Regions from separate parts of the Lederbergia ruris genome, predicted to be linked through region 3. Evidence: riboswitches for the same ligand, from Rfam matches in the RefSeq annotation. Region 3 holds a riboswitch; each other region holds the start of a gene.
What was found. Region 3 has a riboswitch for S-adenosylmethionine ahead of KI363_RS13495 (O-acetylhomoserine aminocarboxypropyltransferase/cysteine synthase family protein). Riboswitches for the same ligand answer to the same signal wherever they lie in the genome.

Region 1 (3,280 bases), on a different contig from region 3:
ATCCGCAATGTCAATATTCATTTTTGCACTGTAACGTTCTTGCATGGTTTTCGCTAGTTGCATGTTATAAGAATCTTTGCGAAGACTTCCTACAATGATAACAATGTTCATAAAGTTATTTCCTCCTTAAATGTTGTTCATCACTTTGGTGATCAGTTTCTGCAGATCGTCAATCTCCTCTTTCGTCATACCCTTCGTTAAAGTTTCACGCATGTTTCGTTGTATAGGTATAACTGAATGAGCAAGCCGTTTCCCCTCATCTGTTAAATGTATTTTAAAACTGCGTTTATCATTGGGGTCAGCGACTTTTTTTATATATCCCTTTCCCTCCAAGCTCGCAATCATACGTGCGATGCCGGCTTTGTCCTTATTAAGTTGTGAGACAAGCTCATTAGATGAAACGCCATCTTGATTCCAGAGAATCATCATAATGAGATTTTGCTCTGGAGCAAGGTTGAAGGGCTCCAAATGTTTCCTCACATAACTTGTTATCGCCAAATCCGCATTATGGATTAAAATTCCAATATGATCATTCAAGTTCAATAGAGTGAGAACCTCCTTCAACTTGTTGACTAGACAACGTTGACATATCAACTATATTCGTAATGAATATATTTGTCAAATTCCCTCCTTTCCCTCCTTTCCCTCCCCATGCATCTAAAATAGTTTTTTAACAAATGCATGAGTGTTACTAATGCTGCTAATCCCCAGTATCATCACAAATAAATTGTTCGTTGTATCGTAAATAATAGGTTAGAAGATACCAAAATTTAACACTACTGACTATGAACGACTGAAACTATTGACTTACATAGTTGTTTGGTGTAATTTAATATTAATCAACTTCATACATTATAATATTTCTTATCTAGAGAGGTGGAGGGACTGGCCCTACGAAGCCTCGGCAGCGGACTCAGAGAAGTACTGTGCCAATTCCAGTAGTATAAGCACTTGAAGATAAGAAGAGGATTCTACCTATATGCTTTAAAACCTCTTCTACCTTTAAAGAAGAGGTTTTTTCACGTTAGAAGGTATAAAGCTTAATTTAATGCGGATGGATTTTAGGATAATCTTTTCTTTTATTAACAACAGTTGAAGCTTATCTCTAAAGCTTTCATCTGTTGTTCTTTATTTATTCAAGAGGGGGACAACCAATGTACACCATGGATTTAACAGGAAAAGTAGCCATTGTTACAGGTGGGGCAAATGGCATCGGAAAGGCCATTGTCGATGCATTTTTGGATTGCGGTGCAAAAGTGGCAGTGGCTGACATGTCCGTAACAGAAAAAGACGCAAACGATGATATATATTATGTTCAAACCAATGTATCTAAAAGCGATCAGGTAGAAGATATGATCAAAAAAGTAATCACTCACTTCGGAAGATTGGATATTTTAGTCAATAACGCAGGTATTTCCACCATGGATTATATGGTTGATATAAAAGAGGAAGATTGGGATCGGACGATGGACGTGAACGCAAAAGGCGTGTACTTATGTACGCAAGCAGCCGCCAAAGTTTTGCAAGCCCAGGGTAAGGGCGGGAAAATCATCAATATTTCTTCACAGGCTGGCAAAAATGGCTATCGGCTAATGGGAAGCTACGTAGCCTCCAAACATGCAGTACTAGGTATGACAAAAGTAGCTGCGATTGAACTGGCCAAAGATCAAATTAATGTAAATGCTGTATGTCCCGGAATCGTAGAAACGGATATGAAAAGAACTGAAAGAGTAATCGGTGGAGAACTTCGGGGGCTTGACGAGGAATTAATTCGGCTAGAAGATAACTCCCAAGTACCATTAGGAAGAACGGCATTACCAGCAGATATTGCCAATGTTGTGGTCTTTTTGGCCTCAAAATACTCTGATTATATGACTGGACAAGGTATAAACGTTACAGGTGGGATGACGATGAACTAATTCGGCAATATCAGTTTACTTAACAAGTGAAGATGAATAAAGGATGTTCAAAAAGTCCGATTTATCCTCCTTTTTGAACTCGCACTAATAGAATTCAGGAGGTCATTTTATGACAGATAAACAAAAACAAGGGAGTCTTCTTGCCTTACTGCCATTACTTATTTTTGTGTTACTTTTTATCGGTAATGGAATTATTTCTGGAGACTTTTCAAATATGCCATTAAATGTAGCGATTATTATTGCAGTCGCTGTCGCATTAGCTATGAACAGGAAGGAAACCTTATCCAATAAATTAGACATCTTTGCAAAAGGGGCAGGCCATCCTAACATCATGTTAATGGTTGTCATCTTTATATTAGCAGGTGCCTTTGCTGAAACAGCTAAAGGAATGGGGGCGGTTGATTCTACCGTTAACATGGGGCTATCCTTCATCCCTACTAATTTCTTGATGGTAGGATTATTTATTGTTGGTTGTTTTATTTCCATTTCAATGGGGACATCCATGGGGACAGTGGCTGCTTTGGCGCCAATTGGCATAGGGATTGCAGAACAAACTGGAATATCCATGGCTTTGGCTATGGGAACTGTCATGGGCGGAGCCATGTTTGGCGACAATTTATCAATGATTTCAGATACGACGATCGCTGCTGTTCGGACGCAAAAAACAAAAATGAATGACAAATTCAAAACCAACTTTTTTATCGTTTTACCTGGAGCGATTGTGACAGCCATCATTCTTTGGCTCGTAACAAGGGGAAATGAGATCCAGACTCTTGGGGAATATCCTTTTCATTTCATTAAAGTTCTCCCTTATATTCTCGTGTTAGTTGCCGCCTTAGTAGGGATTAATGTTTTTATTGTCCTGCTCGGAGGTACAATTTTTGCCGGAATTATCGGCTTAATCGATGGTTCCTACACAGCAACAGGATTGATTAAAACAGTCTCACAAGGCATTATAAATATGGAGGACATTGCTATTGTCGCCGTACTTATTGGTGGCATGATCGGCATCATTCAACATAATGGAGGAATTGATTGGCTGCTACACTTTGTAACAAGTAAATTGAGAACAAAAAAGGGAGCGGAATTCGGAATTGCCGGATTGGTCAGTGTAGCAGATATCGCAACAGCCAACAATACCATTTCGATTATTATGACAGGCCCACTAGCAAAAAACATTGCCGATGAATATAAGATTGATCCAAGGAAATCTGCAAGTATACTAGATATTTTTGCAAGCTGCTGGCAAGGAATTGTTCCTTATGGCGGACAAATGCTTGTCGCTTCTGGACTAGCTGCTATTTTACCTGTTAGTATCATGCCGTTCTCATTCTATCCCATGGCACTTGGTATCTGTGGTA
Region 2 (3,280 bases), on a different contig from region 3:
ATAAATTCATCTTCCGTCCCCCAGTTATGAGAAATATGCATCACATCTAAGTAGGGAATAATCGATTCATAACGGCTAAAGGGTAGAGTTAAATTTGAATTTACTTGCGTCCTCACTCCCCGATTATGCGCATATTCCAAAAGAGGCTTTACATATTCCCTCACCGACTTTTTCGACATCATGGGCTCCCCACCTGTAATACTTAGGGTTCGTAGATGAGGAATTTCATCGAGGCGTTTTAATAGCAATTCGATTGGCAAGGCATCCGGATCACGATCTTGCAATGTGTATCCAACTGCACAATGGGCACATCGCATATTACATAGCGTCGTCGTTGTGAATTCAATATTGGATAACACCATCTCTCCAAATTCATTCACATCCATATAAGCTTCCCAAGGATCATAGGCAGCTGTAATGGGTTGTAATTTTTCCTTTATATTCATTGGTTACATCCTTTCCATACACAAGCGACTATTCCCCATAGCCGCTTAAAAAGTTGATCATTCTCTTCACACTAATCTTTATTCATGGCGATCTAAAATTTATCCTCCTTCCCCATTTTAATGGGGCACTCTTTTTTGAAAAATACTTTGGACAACATGAGCGACACCTGTATGTCCCTGACCTTCGATTCTCTCAACCTCTCCAATATAAAAGTGTTGAATGAAATAATCTGGAAAATTCCCTAATAGTATGCCGGGGTTACAAAGATTATCGACTTCCTTAGGGCCACCTGTTTCATATTTGATCTGTTCTTTTGTGTACAATTCGCTCACATAAAAACCGCCGGGCTTTAATGCCTTCCGAATCCCCTCCATTGTTCTTTCAAAAATAGGTGGCGGAAAATGCCCAAATATATGTATAATCGCATCCCATTCTTCTTCTCCCCAAACGACATCAGCCAAATCATGCAATTCCGTCTTAACGACTACACCACGGTCTCTAGCCAATTTCTTCGTCTTTTCAATTCCAGATGGGGCAAAGTCCCACGCGGTTACATCATACCCTTTGGAAGCGAGAAATACCGAATTCCGTCCCTCTCCCTCGGCAATACAAAGAATTTTCCCCTTAGGTAATTGCTGTTCCGCCTGTACTAAGAACAAATTAGGCTCTTTACCATAAAAATACTCATCCCCTAAAAAGCGTTCATGCCATTTTGAATTCATTTCATGGGCCTCCTTTTTTACGTGACTCTATTTTAACATATACGAAGACAAGGCTTTTTCGGAAATATAGGTAATTATTTTTCTTGCCTTTTTCGGAAATATGTACTAAACTATAAATCATTGAACCTTTCAAAAAATTAATATGTTTCTTTTCTTATCCAGAGAGACGGAGGGATTTGGCCCTTTGAAGTCTCAGCAACCGGCCTTTTTAGGCAATGGTGCTAACTCCAATAGGTTTTTTTAACCTAGAAGATAAGAAGTTCGTTTTCAATTATGGAGACCTTCTTACCTGGGAAGGTCTTTTATTTTTACTATTTTTAGAAAAGGATGAACACGATGCCAGTCAATGATATTGAAACAAAGCTAGCGCAACTAGGAAACCGAACAGATGAAAAAACGGGCGCAATCAATCTACCTATTTATTTATCGACTGCTTTTGAACATCAAGGACTCGGTCTTTCCACAGGATATGATTACTCAAGGACGAAAAATCCTACCCGCTCTGTATTAGAAGAAGGGATGGCTAATCTCGAATCTGGTGATGCCGGATTCGCTTGTAGTTCGGGGATGGCAGCCATTCAGCTAGTCCTTTCCCTATTCCGGTCAAACGACGAAATAATTGCATGTGCCGATTTATACGGTGGCACCTATCGCTTACTTAAACAATACGAGGAATCTTATCAAATTCGTACGGTTTATTCTGAGTTTAACAATATCAACGAAACGGAGAAATTAATCACACCGCAAACCAAAGCTTTGCTAATCGAGACACCAACAAATCCACTCATGCAAGAAATTGATATTGAACAATACGGGAAACTTGCTAAGAAACACCAACTATTACTAATCGTAGATAATACTTTCTTAACGCCATACTATCAACGTCCACTCGAATTAGGAGCTGATATTGTTGTCCATAGTGCGACCAAGTATATCGGAGGACATAATGATGTGGTGGCTGGGATTGTAGTAGCGAAAGGCGAAGAAATTTGCGAACGACTTGCTAACAATCATAATGCGGCAGGAGCGATATTATCGCCACTTGATTCTTGGTTACTCGTGAGAGGCTTAAAAACCCTTCATCTCAGAATGGAAAAACATACAGAAAATGCAAAAGAAATCGTCAAATACCTAGAAAGTGAGCCTTTTATTACAGATGTGCTTTACGCCGGAAAAGGTGGGATGATCTCTTTCCGAATTAAGGATAGCGAGTGGGTCGACCCATTTCTGCAAAATTTACAGCTCATTGCTTTTGCAGAAAGTCTAGGAGGGGTTGAAAGTTTCATTACTTATCCAACAACTCAAACCCATGCGGATATTCCCCGGGAAGAGCGAATTAAAAGGGGAGTATGTGAGCGATTATTACGCTTTTCTGTTGGTGTTGAAAAAGCGGACGATCTGATCGCTGATGTGAAACAGGCTTTTAAAGCAGCGAGTCAATCACTTATAAATAGATAATTTATATATAAAAATAAGGGGACAGCCTTCCTTCTCGCTGTCCTCTTTTTTGCACCTTTTCTCGCAAAAACGGGGACGGCAACCCCTCTCGCTGTACTCCTTTTTACACTTTCTTACAAAAACAGGGACGGCAACCATTCTCGCTGTCCCCTTTTTACACTTTCTCGCAAAAACGGGGACGGCCACCATTCTCGCTGTAACCCTTTTTACACTTTCTTACAAAAACGGGGACGGCAACCTTTCTCGCCGTACCCCTTTTTACACTTTCTCGCAAAAACAGGGACGGCCACCTTTCTCGCTGTACCCCTTTTTACACTTTCTTACAAAAACGGGGACGGCCACCTTTCTCGCTGTAACCCTTTTTACACTTTCTTACAAAAACAGGGACGGCAACCCCTCTCGCTGTACCCCTTTTTACACTTTCTTACAAAAACAGGGACGGCCACCTTTCTCGCTGTACCCCTTTTTACACTTTCTCACAAAAACGGGGACGGCCACCTTTCTCGCTGTCCTCCTTTTTACACTTTCTCGCAAAAACGGGGACGGCCACCTTTCTCGCTGTAACCCTTTTTACACTTTCCCGCAAAAACAGGGACGGCCACCTTTCTCGCCGTAACCCTTTTTACACTTTCTCGCAAAAACGAGGACGGCCA
Region 3 (3,280 bases):
CGCTATGAGGATCGTCTATTTCCGGAAATTGGGGCAAAAGGGGATACAGATGTCCAAATTGTGTCAAGTGGACCTGATTCTGAATGGGAACAGATCAAATACGGTATTCTGAAACTTATTTCATCTGCCCAAAAATATATTTACATTCAGACACCTTATTTTATTCCGGATGCGAGTGTATTGGATGCCATAAAAATAGCCGCTCTTTCAGGGATTGATGTAAGGCTAATGATCCCCAACAAACCTGATCATGCCTTTGTTTATTGGGCCACCTATTCGAATGTGGGCGAATTATTAAAGACAGGGGCAAAGGTCTATATTTACGATAATGGGTTTATCCATGCGAAGACAATTATCGCCGATGGTAAAATTGCCACCGTTGGTACGGCGAATATTGATGTACGTAGCTTTAAATTAAATTTTGAAGTGAATGCTTTTTTATATGATCGAGTGCTTGTCCAACAATTAGTCGGTATTTTTCATGATGATGTTAAGCTTTCCCATGAATTAAGTTGGGAGGAATATCAAAATCGTCCTCTTTATATTCGCTTTAAGGAATCATTCTCCCGACTGTTATCGCCAATTTTGTAAACCATCATCTTGATTGTGGAAAGCGAGTGATGATCCATTAAATGGTATACAATTGGTTCAGTAACCATTCCCGCCTCTTGGTTAGCAATTGTGGGGGCCTGCATCCTTACATCTGCAGGTCTCTACTTTTTTAAAAAGAAGTCAGCAGCAGAGTGGTATGGCAATGCCGTTTTTATATGGCTGTTAACATGGAAGTTCAGTGTCCTTCTTTTCCAATTTTCTATGATAAGGTCTCATCCATTATCCATTTTATACTTTCATGGTGGTGTGAAAGGATATTGGTTAGGCTTTGCCATAACGATCCTTTATACACTAAGTAAGGTGTGGAGCCAGAATTTACGAGTAGCGGATATTTATCAAGTTTGGATAAGTTCCATGATTTTTTATGAAGTGCTTCAGGCGATTTTGAATCAAGGATTATTCTTATGGACAGGCATTCAATTATTCTTCGGCGTTTCATTCTTATTACTCGTGGTGAAGAAAAAGCAGGTATTATGGAAGGAACAATTGCTCATCCTTTATACAGGTGGACAAGCTTTATTTTATTCCATTCACCACAATTTATTATCCGCTCCAATGCTAACTTATTTGTTCATGGCAATATTCTTAGTCATCGCTTTGCGAAAATGGGAGGTTTTAGAATGACGAAGAAAATATTTGGTTTTACTCTTTTAGCGATTTTAGCAGGAGTTTTAGTCATTAATATTGTCCAAGAAACACAAGCGAAGAAAGAGGTGGAAGAAAATCAAGAACAAATCCTCCAGAAAAGGCTGGAGGCCGCAACTGAAACGACGGTGGATGGCATGGGGGAAGGATTATCTACAGGTGATATTCCTCCAGATTTTGAATTAGAGACCATATCTGGTGAAAAAATCAGATTGTCTGATCTCAATGGCAAAAAGGTGTTATTGAATTTTTGGGCAACCTGGTGTCCCCCATGTAAAGCGGAAATGCCCCATATGGAAAAGTTTTATAAAGAAAAGGCTGAAAAATATGATATAGAGATTCTTGCGGTCAATCTTACTTCAGCTGAGCGGGTTCGGAATAAAAGAGACAAAGTGGAAGAATTTGTCGATGATTATAAGCTGACTTTCCCTGTGTTGTTAGATGAAGATGGAATGGCAGGAGATCAATACCAGGTTATCGGCATTCCAACTACTTATTTTATCAATTCGAATGGCTTACTTGAAAAAAGAATTGTCGGTCCCATGGACGAGGAAATGATGGAAAAGCTCGTAAAAGGTTTGAAATAGACAGTAAACAACAAATAATGGATATTTTTTAAAAATAGGGTTGACTTTTTTGAGAATAATAGACTATACTTGATTTTAATCACAACAATGAATAGTAATACTCTTATCAAGAGCGGCGGAGGGATAGGCCCTGCGATGCCCGGCAACCTACAGAGAACTTTTCTGAAAAGGTGCTAATTCCTACAGACGGATAAGTCTGAGAGATAAGGAGCGGAAATAAAATACACCCCCCTTCTTATCGGAAGGGGGTTTTTTTAACTAGTGTTAGCGATGAGAGTGTATACCATTGAGGAGGACGAGAGGATATGACACAAGAACAATATAAACCAGAAACTTTATTACTGCACGGAGGACAAGAGCCGGATGAAACAGGAGCACGAGCTGTTCCCGTACATAGAACAACTTCTTATGTATTCAAAGATTCAGATTATGCACAAAAGGTCTTTGGATTAGAAGTACCGGGCAATATCTATACGCGGATTACCAATCCAACGGTTGATGTATTTGAAAAAAGAGTCGCTCTACTTGAAGGAGGAACGGCCGCGGTTGGGTTATCCTCTGGAATGGCAGCCATCGCTTTCTCGATTTTGAATATTACGCGTGCGGGTGACGAAATTGTTGCGGCAACAGATCTTTATGGAGGCACATATAATCTTTTTGCTGTGACACTACCAAAATATGGTATTAACGTGAAGTTCGTAGATCCGAAAGATCCTGAGAATTTCCGCAAAGCGATCACGCCTAAAACGAAAGCACTTTTTGGCGAGATTATCGGCAATCCAAGCCTGCATATTCTGGATGTGGAAGCTGTTGCCAACATTGCTCATGAAAATGAGATTCCACTTATTGTCGATAGCACTTTTGCAACACCGTATCTTTGCAAGCCGATTGATTGGGGGGCAGATATTGTCATCCATTCGGCAACAAAGTGGATTGGCGGCCATGGCACTGTAATTGGTGGAGTTGTCGTAGATGCAGGAAAGTTTGATTGGAATAATGAGAAATTCCCAGACTTTGTCGAACCTGATGAGACATACCATGGGCTGCGTTTTGGTATAGATGTACCAAATGCGGCTTTCGCTACCAAATTGCGTGTTCAATTATTACGTGATTTTGGCCCATGCTTAAGCCCAGACAACGCCTTTCAATTATTGCAAGGTCTTGAAACACTACATTTAAGAATTGATAAACACATAGAAAATGCCAAAGCCGTAGCAGAATTTTTAGAGAATCATGATGCGATTGAATGGGTATCCTATCCCGGTTTGAACAATCACCCATCCTATGAATTAGCTCAAAAATATCTTCCAAAAGGGGCCGGCTCGATCATCGTATTCGGCATCAAAGGTGGAAGAGAAGCAGGAAGACAAACCATTGATCATGTGAAATTATTTTCCCATGTTGCGAATGTCGGAGATGCAAAATCATTAATCATC
Region 4 (3,280 bases), on a different contig from region 3:
GTCCTTCTTGCTTAGCTTGCATAGGATCCCCTTCTGTTTTGGCCATTCTTTCTCTTATATCATCCGGAAGTTTGATGCCTGGGACTTCGTTGTGCAAAAATTCTGCATTTCTTGCTGATACGAGCGGCATAATGCCGACATAAATCGGAGCAGTTATCTGTTTGGTTGCCTCTCCAACTTCCAAGATTTTTTCCTTAGAAAATATCGGTTGGGTTAAAAAATAATCGGCTCCATACTTTACTTTTTTCTCCATGCGCTCAACTGATTTCCCAAGATTACGAACATTCGGATTAAACGCCGCCGCAACATGGAATTGGGTTCTCTGCTTTAAAGACTTCCCGGAAAAGGAAATCCCCTCATTAAATTGTTTGATCAGTTTGATCAATTCAAAAGATGTTGCATCATAGACAGATGTTGCGCCAGGGAAATCTCCAATTTTAGTCGGATCACCTGTGATAGCCAATATATCACGAATTCCAGCCGTATGCAGACCCATGAGATGTGATTGTAATCCGATTAAATTTCGATCCCGACAAGTAATATGAACCAGTGAGCTTAATCCAACCTTCTTTTTAACAAGAGATGCCATTGTCGCATTACATATTCTTGGTGAAGCAAGGGAGTTATCTGCTAAAGTTAATCCATCTACTCCAGCTTCTTTTAAGGCTTGTGCTCCCTTGAAAAAGGGATCTGTATCCAGGTGTTTAGGTGTATCTAATTCTACAATAATAGAGCGATCGACCTGAATTTTCTCGAAAAGAGATGGCTCCTTTTCAAGATGTCGCTCTCTAATAAAAATCGGCTTTTGTTTGATGATCTGCTTCTCTTCAATCGGTACTAGATATTGGCGTCCTTTTACCAATGCTTGGATATGCTCTGGGGTTGTTCCACAACAGCCTCCGATTAAACGCACTCCCTGATCGCGGAAACGTCGAACAAATTCTATGAAGTAATTCGGCTCGGTTTTGTACGTAAATTTACCATCTTCATATTCTGGCAAACTTGCATTTGGATAGGCCGCTAAAAAAGCTGTCTTCGAAAGTGGAACAGACTCTAAGGCTCGCACCATATGATAAGGACCGAGACGGCAATTGATGCCAACGACATCAGCCCCTAAAGTATCGAGCTGTTTTAAAGCTTCTTCAAGTGGTGTACCATTCTGAAGCACGCCAGGTTCATGCATCGTGACATTGGCTATGATCGGTAAATTCGTCTCATCACGAGCCATTTTTAAGACGGTCGTTAATTCTTCTAAATCATAATACGTCTCTAAAATAAGTCCATCTACTCCTTCGAGTAGCAATGCATATAACTGTTCTCGAAAACCGCGTTTTATTTCCTCTGTTACACTAGCGTGAAGACCTGCCCCATGAATGCCGCCAATTGTTCCTAGTACAAAGGCCACTTCCCCTGCTGCCTTTTTCGCAAGACGGACGGCAGCTCTGTTAATTTTGCTCACTTCCTCTTCCAATCCATATCTCGATAGTTTCAAATAATTGGCGCCATATGTATTCGTTTGAATCACATCAGCTCCAGCTTCAACATAGGCATTATGTATCCGCAATACTTCATCAGGATGTGTAAGGTTTAATTGATCAAAACAACGATCAATGCCATACGAATATAAAAGAGTCCCTGCGGCGCCATCCCCAATTAAAATATCCGTTTTGAGACGTTCTAATAATCCCAATAAACGACCCTCCTCAAACTATTATTTAAAATTTTTTGGAGTGAGGCTCTTTTATCGCATAGCCACATCTTCTTGGGCTATTCTCCATACAAAAAGAGCCTACTCCGACAAGAAGAAGGCCCTTTTAATGAAAAGGATTCTTCTTATCTTTCAAGTTGTCTCCAACTTGCTGGATTTAGCACCTTTCCATAAAAATGGTGGTTGCTGAGGCGTCTACGGGCCATTCCCTCGACCTCTCTTGATAAGAATGAAATCATTATTCAATTTTTTGTTTCACAATTCGTTAAGGATTAAAAATTAACTATACTAATATTATAGGCTTAATTAGGTTAAAAAACAAGAGGGAATTTAATTTATTTTTAAAATTTTTATTTAGCTATTTATTAATCATGAAAATCCAAGCCTGAATGAACCTCTTTTACATATCCTGAACGAATGACGAAGTCGCCAAATCGTTCCTGTTCTTTTCGTTCTTTCGCAAAATGATGGATAATCGGCTCTAATTCGCTTAATATTTCTTTCTCTCCAATATTTTCACGATAAAGTTTATTTAAACGATCTCCGGTAAAACCGCCGCCTAAATAAACATTATATTTTCCGGGGGCTTTTCCTACAAAGCCAATTTCCGCTAATGCTGGCCTCGAACAACCGTTAGGGCAGCCGGACATGCGAATGACGATTTCTTCCTCGCGAAGACCTGCCTCATCTAATATCAAATCAATTTTATCAAGTAAGGAAGGTAAATAACGTTCTGATTCGGCCATTGCAAGGCCGCAGGTTGGAAAAGCAACACAAGCCATTGAGTTTCTGCGTAAACCGGTATATTGCTCGCCGTCGGTCAAACCATATTGTTGAATCAATGCTTCTATTTGTGGTTTTAAAGTTTCTGGTATATTTCCAATGATTAAGTTTTGATTAGGAGTCAAACGAAAATCTCCTGGATGAACTTTCGCTATTTCCCTTAAGCCTGTCATTAGTTTATAATGTTCCCAGTCTTTAATTCTTCCATTTTGGATAAAGAAAGTAAAATGCCATTGGTCATTCAGTCCTTTTACCCAGCCATAACGATCCCGGTTATGATCAAACTGAAAGAATCTTGCTGGTTGCAACTCCCAGCCAAGTCGTGAATGCAGCTCCTCTAAAAGCCAAGGGATTCCTCGTTTATCAATTGTGTATTTGAACCGTGCATTTTTCCGAACAGATCGATTCCCGTAATCTCGCTGAATGGTGACAATTTTTTCTGCTACATCAATCACTTGATCTGGCTTACAGAAGCCAATTATTCTCCCTATTTGCGGATAAGTTTCTTTATCCCCGTGGGTGGAGCCCATTCCTCCACCAACACTCACATTAAAACCTTGAAGTTGCTTGTTCTCTACAATAGCAATAAATCCAAGGTCTTGCGAGTAGACGTCAACATCATTAGATGGCGGAACAGCAATGCCAATTTTAAACTTTCGTGGTAAATACGTAGGACCATATATCGGTTCAACTTCATCAGAATCCTTTGAAGTATCGACGACTTTTTCATTATCCAGCCATATTTCATGATAAGCCTTTGTTTGCGGTGAAAGATATTGACTTAATTTT

Region 1: it holds a riboswitch for S-adenosylmethionine, as region 3 does, so the genes downstream of both, KI363_RS17235 (SDR family NAD(P)-dependent oxidoreductase) here and KI363_RS13495 (O-acetylhomoserine aminocarboxypropyltransferase/cysteine synthase family protein) in region 3, are expected to answer to the same signal.
Region 2: it holds a riboswitch for S-adenosylmethionine, as region 3 does, so the genes downstream of both, KI363_RS16425 (methionine biosynthesis PLP-dependent protein) here and KI363_RS13495 (O-acetylhomoserine aminocarboxypropyltransferase/cysteine synthase family protein) in region 3, are expected to answer to the same signal.
Region 4: it holds a riboswitch for S-adenosylmethionine, as region 3 does, so the genes downstream of both, KI363_RS04665 (bifunctional homocysteine S-methyltransferase/methylenetetrahydrofolate reductase) here and KI363_RS13495 (O-acetylhomoserine aminocarboxypropyltransferase/cysteine synthase family protein) in region 3, are expected to answer to the same signal.

The regions. Positions count from the first base shown of each region.
Region 1 covers NZ_BORB01000037.1:22,952-26,231, reverse strand. Annotated here, with positions in the region: gene KI363_RS17245 (NADPH-dependent FMN reductase) at 1-111, opposite strand, end outside; gene KI363_RS17240 (MarR family winged helix-turn-helix transcriptional regulator) at 127-543, opposite strand; SAM riboswitch class I at 862-964, shown strand; gene KI363_RS17235 (SDR family NAD(P)-dependent oxidoreductase) at 1,155-1,919, shown strand; gene KI363_RS17230 (Na+/H+ antiporter NhaC family protein) at 2,029-3,280, shown strand, end outside.
Region 2 covers NZ_BORB01000034.1:5,207-8,486, forward strand. Annotated here, with positions in the region: gene yfkAB (radical SAM/CxCxxxxC motif protein YfkAB) at 1-446, opposite strand, end outside; gene KI363_RS16420 (class I SAM-dependent methyltransferase) at 564-1,169, opposite strand; SAM riboswitch class I at 1,321-1,428, shown strand; gene KI363_RS16425 (methionine biosynthesis PLP-dependent protein) at 1,506-2,627, shown strand.
Region 3 covers NZ_BORB01000023.1:56,101-59,380, forward strand. Annotated here, with positions in the region: gene cls (cardiolipin synthase) at 1-591, shown strand, start outside; gene KI363_RS13485 (LPXTG cell wall anchor domain-containing protein) at 658-1,236, shown strand; gene KI363_RS13490 (peroxiredoxin family protein) at 1,233-1,844, shown strand; SAM riboswitch class I at 1,945-2,054, shown strand; gene KI363_RS13495 (O-acetylhomoserine aminocarboxypropyltransferase/cysteine synthase family protein) at 2,150-3,280, shown strand, end outside.
Region 4 covers NZ_BORB01000005.1:132,844-136,123, reverse strand. Annotated here, with positions in the region: gene KI363_RS04665 (bifunctional homocysteine S-methyltransferase/methylenetetrahydrofolate reductase) at 1-1,690, opposite strand, end outside; SAM riboswitch class I at 1,831-1,938, opposite strand; gene cysI (assimilatory sulfite reductase (NADPH) hemoprotein subunit) at 2,074-3,280, opposite strand, start outside.